4 regions of the Pseudomonas sp. LABIM340 genome follow, and region 1 is predicted to be linked to each of the others. Evidence: predicted binding sites of a transcription regulator. Region 1 holds the regulator's gene; each other region holds the start of a gene.
The links. The regulator sigma-54, encoded in region 1, starts transcription at its own class of promoters, with help from an activator protein. The targets are predictions, from matches to a motif close to ANTGGCATNNANNTTGCTNT.
Positions count from the first base shown of each region.

Region 2: the regulator sigma-54 is predicted to act here: its motif matches at 1,357-1,376, upstream of ABKS89_RS05015 (pilin).
Region 3: the regulator sigma-54 is predicted to act here: its motif matches at 1,872-1,891, upstream of flgB (flagellar basal body rod protein FlgB).
Region 4: the regulator sigma-54 is predicted to act here: its motif matches at 1,814-1,833, upstream of ABKS89_RS11045 (CmpA/NrtA family ABC transporter substrate-binding protein).

Region 1 covers NZ_CM200227.1:1,158,454-1,162,043, forward strand. The annotation lists gene rapZ (RNase adapter RapZ) at 1-225, opposite strand, end outside; gene ptsN (PTS IIA-like nitrogen regulatory protein PtsN) at 228-695, opposite strand; gene hpf (ribosome hibernation-promoting factor, HPF/YfiA family) at 705-1,013, opposite strand; gene ABKS89_RS05595 (RNA polymerase factor sigma-54) at 1,092-2,594, opposite strand; gene lptB (LPS export ABC transporter ATP-binding protein) at 2,863-3,588, opposite strand; gene lptA (lipopolysaccharide transport periplasmic protein LptA) at 3,588-3,590, opposite strand, start outside.
Region 2 covers NZ_CM200227.1:1,022,311-1,025,900, forward strand. The annotation lists gene pilB (type IV-A pilus assembly ATPase PilB) at 1-1,192, opposite strand, end outside; gene ABKS89_RS05015 (pilin) at 1,426-1,827, shown strand; gene ABKS89_RS05020 (hypothetical protein) at 1,843-2,961, shown strand; gene ABKS89_RS05025 (sulfatase-like hydrolase/transferase) at 3,079-3,590, shown strand, end outside.
Region 3 covers NZ_CM200227.1:4,751,785-4,755,374, forward strand. The annotation lists gene flgE (flagellar hook protein FlgE) at 1-230, opposite strand, end outside; gene flgD (flagellar hook assembly protein FlgD) at 258-959, opposite strand; gene flgC (flagellar basal body rod protein FlgC) at 976-1,419, opposite strand; gene flgB (flagellar basal body rod protein FlgB) at 1,425-1,832, opposite strand; gene ABKS89_RS21735 (LysR family transcriptional regulator) at 2,146-2,997, opposite strand; gene wecB (non-hydrolyzing UDP-N-acetylglucosamine 2-epimerase) at 3,254-3,590, shown strand, end outside.
Region 4 covers NZ_CM200227.1:2,322,954-2,326,543, forward strand. The annotation lists gene ABKS89_RS11040 (ANTAR domain-containing response regulator) at 1-475, opposite strand, end outside; gene ABKS89_RS11045 (CmpA/NrtA family ABC transporter substrate-binding protein) at 478-1,680, opposite strand; gene acnB (bifunctional aconitate hydratase 2/2-methylisocitrate dehydratase) at 2,092-3,590, opposite strand, start outside.

The sequences.
Region 1 (3,590 bases):
CAGCAGCTCGGGGAAGCGCTGCAGCTGGCTGGGCAGGTTGCGCGCGTCGATGGAGACGGCGACCTGCGGATGCAGCAGCTCGGTGTGCAGCAGTGCGCGCTGGGCCAGGTCCGGGAGGAGGCTGGCCGGCAGGTTGTCGATGCAGTAGAAGCCGTTGTCCTCGAGCACGTTGAGCGCGGTGCTCTTGCCCGAGCCGGATCTCCCACTGATGATGATCAGGCGCATGATCAGTGCCCGTTGTTCTGGAAGTCCACGACGATCCGGTACAGGTCCTCGCCGTTGGCGGCGTGACGCAGGCGGTCGCGGACGTCGGAGCGGTCGAGCATGGAGGCGATCTGCCGCAGCAGTTCCAGGTGCTCCTCGGTGGCCGCTTCCGGCACCAGCAGCACGAACACCAGGTCGACCGGCGCGCCGTCGAGGGCGTCGAAGTCTACCGGGTGATCCAGGTGCAGGATGGCGCTGATGGGCGACTGGCAGCCGGGGAGGCGGCAGTGCGGAATGGCGATGCCATTGCCGAAGCCGGTGGAGCCCAGGCGTTCCCGGGCCACCAGGCTGTCGAAGATGTCTTGGGAATCGAAACCCGGCAGCTCGCGAGCCACCAGGTTGGCGATTTGTTCGAGGACACGTTTCTTGCTGCCGCCCGGCACGTTCACGAGGGAACGGCCGGGGGTCAGGATTTGCTCAAGTCGGATCATAGGGAGGGGTTAACGGACACCAACACCTTGCTGGCGTTCGAGGTATTTTTCCTTGTGCTTGATCAGTTGGCGGTCGAGCTTGTCGGTGAGCAGGTCGATGGCCGCGTACATGTCTTCATGTTCCGCGCAGGCCACCACTTCGCCACCGGCGATGTGGAGGGTGGCTTCAATTTTCTGCTTCAGCTTCTCGACCTCCATGATGACCTGAACATTGGTGATCTTGTCGAAGTGGCGCTCCAGTCGGCCAAGTTTCTCGCCGACATAGTCGCGCAGGGCGTCGGTCACATCCAGTTGATGTCCACTGATGTTGACTTGCATACCGCTTTCTCCTTGTTGCCCGTGTGTAAGTGGCAGGTTATGGGGCCTGCCGCCGGAACACCTTGGCGTGGATCAACGTCACACCAGCCGCTTGCGCTCGCTCGAGGGAGAGATTCCTAGGGACTCCCGGTACTTGGCGACGGTACGACGTGCCACTTGAATGCCCTGTGCCTCCAGTAAACCAGCGATCTTGCTGTCACTCAATGGCTTTTTCGGACTTTCCGCCGCGACCAGTTTCTTGATGATGGCGCGAATCGCGGTGGACGAGCACTCGCCGCCTTCGGAGGTGCTGACGTGGCTGGAGAAGAAGTACTTCAGCTCGAAGATGCCACGCGGCGTGTGCATGAATTTCTGCGTGGTGACGCGGGAGATGGTCGACTCGTGCATGCCCACCGCCTCGGCGATGTCGTGCAGAACCAGTGGCTTCATCGCTTCCTCGCCATACTCGAGGAAGCCGCGCTGGTGCTCGACGATCTGGGTCGCCACCTTCATCAGCGTCTCGTTGCGGCTCTGCAGGCTCTTGATGAACCAGCGCGCTTCCTGCAACTGGTTGCGCATGAAGGTGTTGTCGGCGCTGGAGTCGGCGCGGCGCACAAGGCCCGCGTACTGCGAGTTCACGCGTAGGCGCGGCACCGCTTCCTGGTTGAGTTCCACCAGCCAGCGCTCGTTGTTCTTCCGCACGATGACATCCGGGACGACGTATTCGGCTTCGCCGGATTCGATCTGCGAGCCGGGCCGCGGGTGCAGCGACTGGATCAGCTCGATGGTCTCGCGCAGCTCGTCTTCCTTGAGCTTCATGCGGCGCATCAGCTGGCTGTAGTCGCGGCTGCCGAGCAGGTCCAGGTGATCGCTGACCAGACGGATGGCCTCGGCCAGCAGGTAGGTCTTGGTCGGCATCTGGCGCAGCTGCAGGAGCAGGCATTCGCGCAGGTTGCGGGCACCGACGCCGGCGGGTTCGAGCTGCTGCACGCGGCGCAGGACGACTTCCACTTCATCCATCTCCACGCCCAGTTCCGGGTCGATGGAGGCGAGGATGTCGTCGAGGGACTCGTCGAGGTAGCCGTCGTCCGTGATGCCGTCGATGATGCTCAGGGCGATCAGGCGGTCGGTATCGGACATCGGCAGGAGGTTGAGTTGCCACAGCAGATGGCTCTGTAGGCTTTCACCAGCGGAGGTGCGGGAGGTGAAGTCCCACTCGTCGTCATCGTTGCTGGGCAGGCTGCTGGCGCTGGTCTGGTAGATGTCTTCCCAGGCGGTATCGACCGGCAGTTCGTTGGGGATGCGCTCGGCCCACTGGTCCTCGTCGAGGCTGTCGACGCTGGGTGTGGTGCTTTCCTGGAAGTTGTCCTGGGAGCTGCTGCTGGTGCCGTTGGCGCCGGACTCGGCACCGTCCGCCATGGGATCGCTGTTGTCGAAGTCCTCGCCTTCTTCCTGGCGCTCCAGCATCGGGTTGGACTCCAGGGCTTCCTGGATTTCCTGTTGGAGGTCCAGCGTGGAGAGCTGGAGCAGTCGGATGGCCTGTTGCAGCTGCGGAGTCATCGTCAGCTGCTGGCCCATCTTGAGGACTAGCGATGGTTTCATGGCTGGAACTAGGCACCTTGTTCGCTGGCGCGAAGCGCGCCATATCCACGACTACGGACACCGGGGTGCCGCGAGGAAGCAAATTATATGCCTGAGTTTGGACGCTTTGCCTAGGGGCTGTCGACCTTTCGTTACAACCCGGTTGCACCAGGGTACGGCAGGCAGCCGGCTGCGTCGCGGAGCGGCCGACGGGCCGCGCCACGCTTGGTGGAGAGATGGAGCTGCCACGCCCTGGCAGGGGCGCGGCACGGGGCCTTGGAGACAGGCCTTAGAGGCGGAACTCGTGGCCCAGGTAGACTTCCTTCACCAGGTCGTTGGCGAGGATGCTCTCGGCGCTGCCTTCGGCGATCAGCTGACCGTCGTTGACGATGTACGCCGTTTCGCAGATGTCCAGGGTCTCGCGGACGTTGTGGTCGGTGATCAGTACACCGATGCCCTTGGCCTTGAGGTGATGGATGATCTGCTTGATGTCGCCCACGGAGATGGGGTCGACGCCGGCGAAGGGTTCGTCCAGCAGGATGAACTTCGGCGAACTGGCCAGCGCGCGGGCGATTTCCACGCGGCGTCGCTCACCACCGGACAGGCTCATGCCGAGGTTGTCACGGATGTGGTGGATGTGGAATTCCTCGAGCAGGCCTTCCAGGGCTTCCTGGCGGCCGGCGCGATCGAGGTCGGTGCGGGTCTCGAGGATCGCGCCGATGTTGTCCGCCACCGACAGCTTGCGGAAGATCGAGGCTTCCTGCGGCAGGTAGCCGATGCCGGCGCGGGCGCGGCCGTGCATGGGCAGGTGGGTGACATCCTGCTCGTCGATGCGCACGACGCCCTGATCGGCGCGAACCAGGCCGACGATCATGTAGAAGCAGGTGGTCTTGCCCGCTCCGTTGGGGCCGAGCAGGCCGACGATCTGCCCGCTCTCGATGCTCATGCTGACGTCGCGGACGACTTGCCGGCTCTTGTAGCTCTTGGCGAGGTGCTGGGCGGTTAGCGTAGCCATTA
Region 2 (3,590 bases), 140 kb from region 1:
TCTCGCCGACCATGATCACGTCGGGGTCCTGCCGCAGGAACGCGCGCAGCGCCTGGGCGAAGTCCATGCCCTGCTTGGGGTTGACGTTGACCTGGTTGATCCCTTCCAGGTTGATCTCTACCGGGTCTTCCGCTGTGGAAATGTTGATATCCGGGGTGTTGAGAATGTTGATGCCGGTGTAAAGCGACACGGTCTTGCCCGAGCCGGTCGGGCCTGTCACCAGGATCATGCCCTGCGGTTGTTTGAGTGCCTCCAGGTAAAGTTGCTTCTGCGCTTCTTCATAGCCCAGGGCATCGATGCCCATCTGTGCACTGGACGAGTCGAGGATCCGCATCACGATTTTCTCGCCCCACAAGGTCGGCAGGGTGTTGACGCGGAAGTCGATGGATTTGGTCTTGGAGACGCGCATCTTGATGCGACCGTCCTGGGGCTTGCGGCGCTCGGAGATGTCCAGGCCGGCCATCACCTTCAGGCGCGCCGATATGCGGCTGGCCAGCTGGATCGGAGGCTTCGCTACTTCATGGAGCATGCCGTCAGTACGAAAGCGCACACGATAGATCTTCTCGTAAGGCTCGAAGTGCAGGTCCGATGAGCCGCCCTTGATGGCATCGAGCAGCATTTTGTTGACGAATCGAACAACCGGGGCGTCATCGGCATCGCCTCCGACAGCCTCATCCTTCTGTTCGGAGTTGCCGCTTTCGATGTCCAGACCGTCCAGATCGATGTCACCCAGGTCGTCCAGCCCACCGGTAACGCTCTCGAACAGTTTCTCGATGGCTTCACCCAGTCTGTCGTCGTCGACCAGGATGGCTTCGGTGGTCAGGCCGGTGCTGAACTGCACGTCGGTGATGGCCTGGTGGTTGGTGGGGTCGGAAAGGCCCACGAAAAGCTTGTTGCCACGTCGCCAGAGCGGGAGGATGCGATGCTGGCGGACCAGCTTCTCGCTGACCAGTTCCTTGGGAATTGACTCCTTGTCCAGGCTCGCGAGATCGAAAAAGGCTACCCCGAACTGTTCGGCTGCCAGCTCCGTCAGAGGGCGCGACTTCACCAGCTTGTTCTGCACCAGGTAGGTCACCAGTGGCAGCTTATTTCTCTGGGCTTGCTGCTGTGCCTGCTGTGCGCTCTTTTCATCGAGCAGTTCAGCGATAACCAATTGGCGGGCAAGTCCGGAAAGGATGACTTGGTCGTTCATGAGCATCAGGGCCTGGAGTAGATATAGGCAGCCTTATAACGCAGTTGCCGTGGGCTGCCAAATTGACACCTGGCAGGTGTCGTTTTTTGTCACTTCCTGCTGAAACCGCTCAGTTCAATCTTTGAAGTTTCCTTTTTTATAGCAGGAAACACAGTACCTTTTATGTTGGCACGGATGATGCTTTTGTCAGATCAGGTCATAGGACCTCCATTACTGACTCTAGGAGTTCAAGCATGAATGCTCAGAAAGGTTTTACTCTGATCGAACTGATGATCGTGGTTGCGATCATCGGTATTCTGGCCGCCATCGCCCTGCCGGCCTACCAGGACTACACCGTCCGCGCTCGCGTTTCCGAAGGTCTGGTCATCGCCAGCGGCGCCAAAGCCACTGTTGCTGAAAACCTGGCTGCCGCTGCTGCCGACAACTGCGCCGGTGTTAACACTGGTGTCACTGGTCGTACTACTCTGGCCTGCAACGCCGGCACCCTGTCGGTAGCGGTGGATGCCGGTAACAGCATCACCGTCAACCTGGCTCTGGCTCCCACTGCCAGCAGCACCGGTGTGACCTGGGCTTGCACCACCTCTTCCGATCTGAAATACGTTCCGGCCGAGTGCCGCAACGCCGCTACTCCGTAATCCGATGTCTCGAAAATGCGCCGCTTGCGGCGCATTTTTTTTGAGGTCACGAAAATGATGGTTCAACCAGCGCGCTGCTTCTTTTCTCCCATTGTCGACTTCATGATGATTGGCGGGTTGTCGCTGCTGGTACTGGCTCTGGTAGTTGCGCTGAATTTACAGGTATCTACTTTTGATATTTCCTTGCTGGCGTGGTACCTGGCGTTCTTCGTCAACGGCCCGCACTTTCTGATCAGCTACCTGATGCTCTATGGAGGGCATCGTGGGCGCCTGCTGAAGGACATTCGTTTTTTCTGGGCCGGCGTGCTCGCACCGCTTTTGTTGCTTGGTGCAGTGGGTTACGCGCTTATGACCGCGCGAATCGACGTACTTCGGGGTCTGCTGTACCTCATGCTCTTTACGGTGGGCTGGCATTACATCAAGCAGTCCTACGGCTGTTTCATTGTCTATTCAGCGGGCCAGGGCGCTTTTTTCAGTCGCTCCGAACAGCTGATTATTCGCTATTCGCTGTTCCCGCTTTGGTGGGCGTCGTTTCTGCGTCTTTTCACTGGGCGCTATGACAATAATTTTGCGGGACTTCCGTATTCATTGCCGTCCGTTTTGAGCGACTGGACGCGAGAGTTGCATCTGCTCTCTTTGCTGGGAGTCCTCCCCGCTCTGGCGGTGTTTCTGTGTCGCTGGAAGCGCAACGAGAAGTGGCCAGGGCTGATCGCGGTTACGCCCTTGCTGATGATCTACCTCTGGCTCTCACCGCTGCTGCGTAATGAATTCTTCCTGGTGCTCATTCCGCTGTTCCACTCCCTCCAGTACATGCTGTTCAGCGGCGCTTACACGCGAAGCAAGGTGCAGCGTTCCGGGCGCGCCTGGCTGGGATATGCGGCTTGGTGGGGCAGCGCGTTCGTGTTGGCTGCCTTGTTGTTCAATTATTTACCGGTCTATCTGGATCAGTTGAGACTTCTGCCGCTGGCAATGCCGATCAATACCTTCATGCTTTGCTTCGTCCTCTTCATCAATGTTCACCATTACTTCATCGATAACGTAATGTGGCGAGGGGGAAATCAGGAGGTCCGAGAGAACATTGGTATGCGGACCTTGGGGCGAACTGCCGAGTCTGCCGGTCGTTCAGCCATTTAGAATGCTGGCCCTGCGGCCTGGGGGCAGAAGCTCCCGATGATCAATGGTTTGATGGTTGCCATCCGGAGTTGATGAGCTCGTGATCCTCCTCTAGATGGCGATTTCTTCAGAGTGCTTATGACCAAGTTAGTACGGGTACTGCTTTCCCTGGCATTCTTGCTGCTCTACTGGGCTCCGTTGCTTCTGGAGCCTCGCGTATTGCCCATGGATGATAGGCACGTCTATGCCTTGCTTCGCCAGGCCTGGATGTCAGGAACGGTGCGTGAGGGGGCGTCGCTGTTCATTGCCAGCAGTCTGGTGCTGTGCGCCGTGACCCTGTGGTTCTTCAGTTGGCTGGGAAGGTGGGTGGCGCGCCTGTTTGGCATTTCGCCCACGATTGGCCATGCACTGGCCCTGCTGTTCGGTTGGATGCTGCTGGTCTCGGTGAACCGCTGGTGGTTCCCTTACTCCAACTACTCCTATGCGCTTTCGCTGCTGGACTCGGTCATTCTGGGTAAGGTAGCGCTGAGCCTGCTGGCGATTCTGCTGCTAGTCATTTTTTATCGCGCGATTCCTGTAATGACTCGAGCGCAGCGCCTGGCGGGTATCTGTGTAGCCCTGGGGGGGCTGGGACTCTGGGCTATCAGCGG
Region 3 (3,590 bases), 3.1 Mb from region 1:
CCGGTGGTGCTCAGGTTGCCCTGGGTGAACTGCTGCGAGACGGCCTGGGTGACCACGCCGTTACCCACGGCGATGCGGCCGGTGCCGAGCATCGAGGAGGCGTAGAGGTCGGCGAACTCGGTACGCGAGGATTTGAAGCCGGTGGTGCCGACGTTGGCAATGTTGTTGCCGGTGACGTTCAGGTCCATCGACGCGGCGTTGAGTCCACTCAGGGCGGTATTGAAAGACATGTGTTGCTCCTGTGCCGAAACGCGGCGTTATTTTCCGATGGTCTGAATGCTGGAGGCGGAAACGGCGCCGATGCCAGCCAGGTTCAGGGACATTTCCCCGCCGTTCTGGCCCAGCGTGACGCTGTTGACCGTGGCTGGCAGGTAGGTGGTCAGGGCGGTACTGGTACCGTCCAGGCTGGCGCTGGCCTTGACGGTGTAGGTGCCGGCAGCCACCAGCTCCCCGCTGTCGTCCTTGCCGTCCCACTTGAAGTCGATGTTGCCGGCCTTCTGGCTGCCCATGTCGACGGTACGTACCAGGTCGCCCGAGTCGTCGTAGATCTTCAGGGTCACGCCATCGCCGCCGGACGGCATCACCAGGGTGCCGTTGACGCCGGCGCTCGGGTCATCGACCTGCACCTTGCTGGAGTTGACGATCACCGAGCGGCCGACCAGCGAGGAAGCCTGCAGGGCCTGCGACGACTGGAACGACGAATAGAAGGTGCCCAGGGTGGTGTCCAGGTTCTGCATGCTCTCCAGGCTGCTGAACTGCGCCAGCTGGGAGACGAACTCGGTGTTGTCCTGCGGGTCCAGCGGGTTCTGGTTATTCAGCTGGGTGACCAGCAGCTGCAGGAAGGAATCCTTGCCCAGCGCGCTGGTGCCCGTCTCGGTCGTCGACGACGAGCTCTTGGACCCGGCGTTCAGTGACGACAGGATCGAACTCGAAGCGCTGTTATCGGTATTGATGCTCATGCGGCGTCCTCTGCGCTTACTGACCCAGGGTCAGGACCTTCTGCATCATCTGCTTGGCGGTGTTCATCATTTCCGCGTTGCTCTGGAAAGAACGGCTGGCTGAGATCATGTCGGCCATCTCCTCCACCACGTTGACGTTGGGGTAGTAGACGTAGCCGTCCTTGTCGGCGGCCGGGTGGTTCGGCTCGTAGCGCGGCACCAGCGGGCTCTGGTCCTCGACCACGCCCAGCACCTGCACGCCGGAACCGGCCTGGTCGGTCTCGCCGAACAGCGAACCCTGGTCGCCGCCCTGGGCGTTCTGCAGCATGGTGGAGAACACCGGGTGACGGGCGCGGTAGGTCTGGTCGATGCTCGAGGAGACGCTCTCGGCGTTGGCGATGTTCGACGCGGTGGTGTTCAGACGGGTGGTCTGGGCACTCATGCCGGTACCGGCGATGTTGAAGACACTGGCGAGCGACATGGCGATTACTCCCCGCGCAGGGCGTTCATCAGCCCTTTGAATTTGCTGTTGAGGAAGGTGAACGAGGCCTGGAACTGCACGGAGTTTTCCGCGTAGTTGGCTTGCTCGATCTGTTCGTCGACGGTGTTCTGGTCAACCGAAGGCTGGTTCGGGATGCGGTACTTCACCGACTCGTCACCCATGCCGAAACCATCGGCGGCAATGTGATGCGAATTGGTCAGGGTCGCGCTGAAGGTGCCGTTCTTCATCTTGTCCGACTGGGCCGCCAGCACCGAGGCGAAATCCAGGTCGCGCGCCTTGTAGTTGGGCGTGTCGGCGTTGGCCAGGTTATTGGCCAGGACTTCAGCGCGCTGGGAGCGGAAGTTCAGCGCTTGCTGGTGGATGCCGAGGGCTTTGTCGAAGCTGATGCTCATGGTCACGAACCTGTTTGCCGGTGTGGGCTTGCCAACACTTCAGCAAGGTGCGTGCCATATTTGCATTCCCTTGATAATCAAGGGCTTGATGGAATCCAGAGAGCGGCAAGGGGCGGCAAACAGCGGCAAAGCGGCAACCCTTTTCCTTGCCGCCCAGGGCAAGGCGGCAAGCTTGCCGCTGCGCTTTGCCGCCCTCTTGCGCCGTTGCCATTGCCGTTTACGTTGCCGCGCTCAGCCTGCTCGCGAACGAACTGGCAACGTCGGCCCTGCCGACGGATCGCGGGCATGGACCGCTCCTACAGGGAGTCGATTTCTACGATTGGGCAAGTGCCAGAAACGCACTCGGCAAGCGCGCCTGTCGCCGATCCTTCAGGCAATACAGGTACTCGTCGATCAGGCTCGCGCCCTTGATCTCCAGCACGCACAACTGCGGGTTATCCGGCACTTCCTGGCGGGCGATGATGCTCACGCCCAGGTTACGGATCACCGCCTCGCGGATCGATTCGCGGCTGCCGATTTCCAGCATCGAAGCCGGCGTCACTCCCGCCTGCTGCAACATCGCCTCGGTCAGTTGGCGGGTAGTCGAGCCCGCCTCGCGCATCAGCAGGCAATGGTTGCGCAAGTCGCCCAGGCTCACCGACTGCAGGCCCGCCAGCGGATGGCTGCGGTGCACCGCCAGCACCAGCGGATCGCTGCCCAGCACCACGCGGGTCAGGCGCGCGTCGTCCACCTGCTGCGAGGAGGCCGCCAGGTCGACCCGGCATTCGATCAGCGATTCGAGCACCTGCTGGGAGTTGCCGATTTCCACCGACACCTCGATCTGCGGGAAGCGCTCGCGGAAGGTCTTGATCAGCCCAAGCACGTAATAAGGAGAGGTGGCGCCGATGCGCAACGCACCCTGCATCTGCCCGCAGTTGCGCAGGTAGAACTCGATGTCGGCTTCCTGCTGCAGCAGCGCCTCGACCATCGGCAGCAGGCGCGCGCCCTCGTCGCTCAGGGTCAGCCGACGGCCGCCGCGATAGAACAGCTCCACTGCGTACTGGCTTTCCAGGTTGCGGACCTGCGTGGTCACGGTCGGCTGACTGAGGCCGAGTTTCTTCGCCGCCTGGGTGATGCTGCCCAGCTTCGCCACCCGGTAGAACGCCTTCAATTCCGCGCTCAGCATCGACCGATCCGCCTTTTCGAAAAATTCATCAACATTTTTCCTCGGCGCTGCCGACAAACCGGCGCCAGCCCACTGACGACGCGGCCTGCAGCCAGGCGACAAAACATCTAAAAAGGTCAATGTACCTGACCTGTATCACTGGCAACACCAGTTGTCGCTGGACAGCCCGGACTTGAGCGACTTTCATTGCCCTTGGAAAAAATCCCACACGGAAAACCGAAGGCGGCCCCACAAGGGTGCGCCCAAGGAGCAATTGATGAAGTACAAAGTCACCATGGTTTTCGGAACCCGTCCGGAAGCCATCAAGATGGCCCCCCTCGCCCGCGTCCTCCGCCGTACCCCGGAAATCGAGCTGCGCATCTGCTCCACCGGCCAGCATCGCGAGATGCTACAGCAAGTGCTGGACTCCTTCGAACTCGAGGTGGACGAAGACCTCGACGTCATGACCCAGGGCCAGACGCTGAACAGCCTGTCCCTGCAGATGATGGGCAAGCTGGACGACAGCTACGACCGCCACCGCCCGGACATTGTGCTGGTCCACGGTGATACCACCACCAGTTTCATCGCCGCCCTCACCGCCTTTCACCGGCAGA
Region 4 (3,590 bases), 1.2 Mb from region 1:
CCTCGGCGCAGCCCTTCATTTTCATCAGCAGCCCCTTGGCCAGCTCGATGCGCTTGCGCTCGGCCAGCTGCAGCTCGCGAGCCTGCAACTGGGCACGCAGGGCCTGGTCGCTCTCGAAGCGGGCCATGGCGACGTCGAGGATCGGCTGCAGTCGCTCGGCCTGGATGCCCTCGACGATGTAGGCGCTGACCCCGGAGCGGATGGCCTGGCGCATCACCTGCGGGTCGTGCTCGTCGGTGAACATGACGATGGGGCGCGGCTGGTCGCGGCTGACCAGCACTACCTGCTCCATCACGTCGCGGCCAGGGGATTCGGTGTCGATGAGGATCACATCCGGATGCAGGGCCTCGACCCGTTGCGCCAGGTCGACCGTGAGGCCGGATTCGTCGATGACCTCGAAGCCGCTTTCCACCAGCGCAGCCTTGAGGCGCCCGACCTTTTTCGGGGTGTCGTTGATCAGCAGGACGCGCAGCATGCTCAACCTCGCTCCGCCAGGGCATTCAGCTCGAAGCTGAGGGCATAGCCGGCCGGGTCGCTGCCGTCCCAGAGGCGGCCGTCGATCAGGGTCGAGGCGCGCATCTCGGTGTCCGGCACGCTGATACCGACGGCGCTGGCGGCTTCGCGGTAGAGGTCGAGTTGCTGGACCTGGCGGGCGATGCCGAGGTAATCGACGTCTTCGCGCAGCAGGCCCCAGCGGCGGAACTGGGTCATGAACCACAGCCCGTCGGAAAGCCAGGGATAGGTGGCCTGGCCTTCATTGAAGAAGCGCAGCGGGTGCGCGTCCTGCCAGGCGTGGCCAAGGCCGTCCTGGTAACGGCCGAGCAGACGCGGCTCGACGCTGGCGAGTGGGGCGTCGACGTAGTCTTCGCTGCTGATCAGCTGGGCGGCGCTGCGCAGGTTGTCTGCGCTGGCTTCGATGAAGCGGCTGGCGTCCAGCAGGCTCATGACCAGTGCGCGCGCGGTGTTGGGATATTCCTCGACGAAGGCGCGGGTGGTGCCCAGGACCTTCTCCGGGTGGTCTGGCCAGATCTGCTGGCTGGTGGCGAGGGTGAAGCCCATGCCTTCGTCCACCGCCAGGGCGCCCCAGGGGCCGCCGGCGCAGAAGCCGTCGATGCGCCCGGCTTTCAGGTGCTCGACCATCTGTGCCGGCGGCACCACCAGGCTGCGGACGTCCTGCAGGGGGTGGATGCCGTGGCTGGCCAGCCAGTAATAGAGCCACATCGCATGGGTGCCGGTGGGGAAGGTGTGGGCCAGGGTGAGTTGCGCACCGTTCTGGCGCGCGTGGCTCTGCAGTGCCCCGGCAGAGGTCACGCCGTCGCGCATCAGTGGGGCGGAGAGGTTGATCGACTGGCCGTTCTGGCACAGGCCCATGAGCACGGCCATGTCGGTGGCCGGGGCGCCGCCCAGGCCCAGTTGCAGGTCATAGACGAGTCCGTAGAGGCATTGCGCCGCGTCCAGTTCGCCGCTGAGCAGGCGGTCGCGCAGGCCGGCCCAGGAGTTCTGCCGTTGCAGGTTGAGCGTCAGGCCGTAGGGCTGGCCGAAGCCCTGGGTCGCAGCCACCACCAGCGAGGCGGAGTCGGTAAGGGCCATGAAGCCCAGGTCAAGGGCTGTCTTCTCCGGGGCATCGGAGCCGGCCACCCAGGCCAGGCTGTCCGGCAGTGGGCTGGTGCTGTCGATCATCTCCACCTCTGAACTCACTCTCAACGCAAAAGAATGGCGCCGTGCCACCTGCCCGAAGGGCGGTAGCCGCGACGCCATTGTCGATTGTTGATTGTCGGGCGCGATCCGCCGTTGGATCGCAGGTACGAGGAGTTGAGCAAGGGCTGTGCCAGCGGTCGTGCGGAAAAAAAAGAAGCCCCGCCATGGAGGGCGGGGCGCAGAGGAAGGGAGCGCACCTCTGGAGGGTTCCACAAGGGCACCTGAGCACGGATATCGGCAGGAGCCTGTCGTCCACCTTAGACCCGGTAGCCCGTGGCGCAACCGGTCAATAAGTATTAGGCCCATCGTTAGGGGCGGGCGGGAGCGCTCTGTTTCGGGGCCTGGAAAAGAAAAGCCCCGCACGAGGCGGGGCTTTTCATCACGCTAGGAGTCTCAGACCTGGACGGCCGGGATCTTCGCGTTGGCTGCAGCTTCGCGGAACTCGGCGATCTGGTCGAAGCTCAGGTAGCGGTAGATGTCGGCAGACATGCTGTCGATATCCTTCGCGTAGGCCATGTACTCCTCGACGGTCGGCAGCTTGCCGATGATCGAAGCGACAGCGGCCAGCTCGGCGGATGCCAGGAACACATCGGTGGCGTCGCCCAGACGGTTCGGGAAGTTACGGGTCGAAGTGGAAACCACGGTCGAACCGGTCTGTACGCGAGCCTGGTTACCCATGCACAGCGAGCAGCCCGGCATTTCCATGCGCGCGCCAGCCTTGCCGTAGATGCCGTAGTAGCCTTCTTCGGTCAGCTGGTGGGCGTCCATCTTGGTCGGCGGAGCCAGCCACAGACGGGTCGGAATGCCACCCTTGACCTTGTCCAGCAGCTTGCCGGCAGCGCGGAAGTGACCGATGTTGGTCATGCAGGAACCGATGAAGACTTCATCGATCTTGCGGCCTTCGACGCTGGACAGCAGACGGGCGTCGTCCGGGTCGTTCGGAGCGCAGAGTACCGGCTCCTTGACGTCGGCCAGGTCGATCTCGATGACCGCGGCGTACTCGGCGTCCTTGTCGGCGGCCAGCAGTTGCGGGTTGGCCAGCCAGGCTTCCATCGCTTGCGCGCGGCGCTCCAGGGTGCGGGCGTCGCCGTAGCCTTCGCCAATCATCCAGCGCAGCAGGGTGATGTTGGACTTCAGGTACTCGGCGATGGCGTCTTCCGGCAGCTTGATGGTGCAACCGGCAGCCGAACGCTCGGCGGAGGCGTCGGACAGCTCGAAGGCTTGCTCGACGGTCAGGTCGTTCAGGCCTTCGATCTCGAGGATGCGGCCGGAGAAGATGTTCTTCTTGCCCTTCTTCTCGACGGTCAGCAGGCCAGCCTGGATGGCGTAGTAGGGGATCGCATGGACCAGGTCACGCAGGGTGATGCCCGGTTGCAGCTGGCCCTTGAAGCGCACCAGAACCGATTCCGGCATGTCCAGCGGCATGACGCCGGTGGCAGCGGCGAAGGCGACCAGGCCGGAACCGGCCGGGAAGCTGATGCCGATCGGGAAGCGGGTGTGCGAGTCGCCGCCGGTGCCGACGGTGTCAGGCAGCAGCATGCGGTTCAGCCAGCTGTGGATGATGCCGTCGCCCGGACGCAGGGAGACACCGCCGCGGGTCATGATGAAGTCCGGCAGGGTGTGGTGGGTCTTGACGTCGATCGGCTTCGGATAAGCAGCGGTGTGGCAGAAGGACTGCATCACCAGGTCGGCGGAGAAGCCCAGGCAAGCCAGGTCTTTCAGCTCGTCGCGGGTCATCGGGCCGGTGGTGTCCTGGGAACCGACGGTGGTCATCTTCGGTTCGCAGTAGGTGCCCGGACGTACGCCCTGGCCTTCGGCCAGACCGCAGGCGCGGCCAACCATCTTCTGGGCGAGGGTGAAGCCCTTGCCGCTATCGGCCGGCGCTTCCGGCT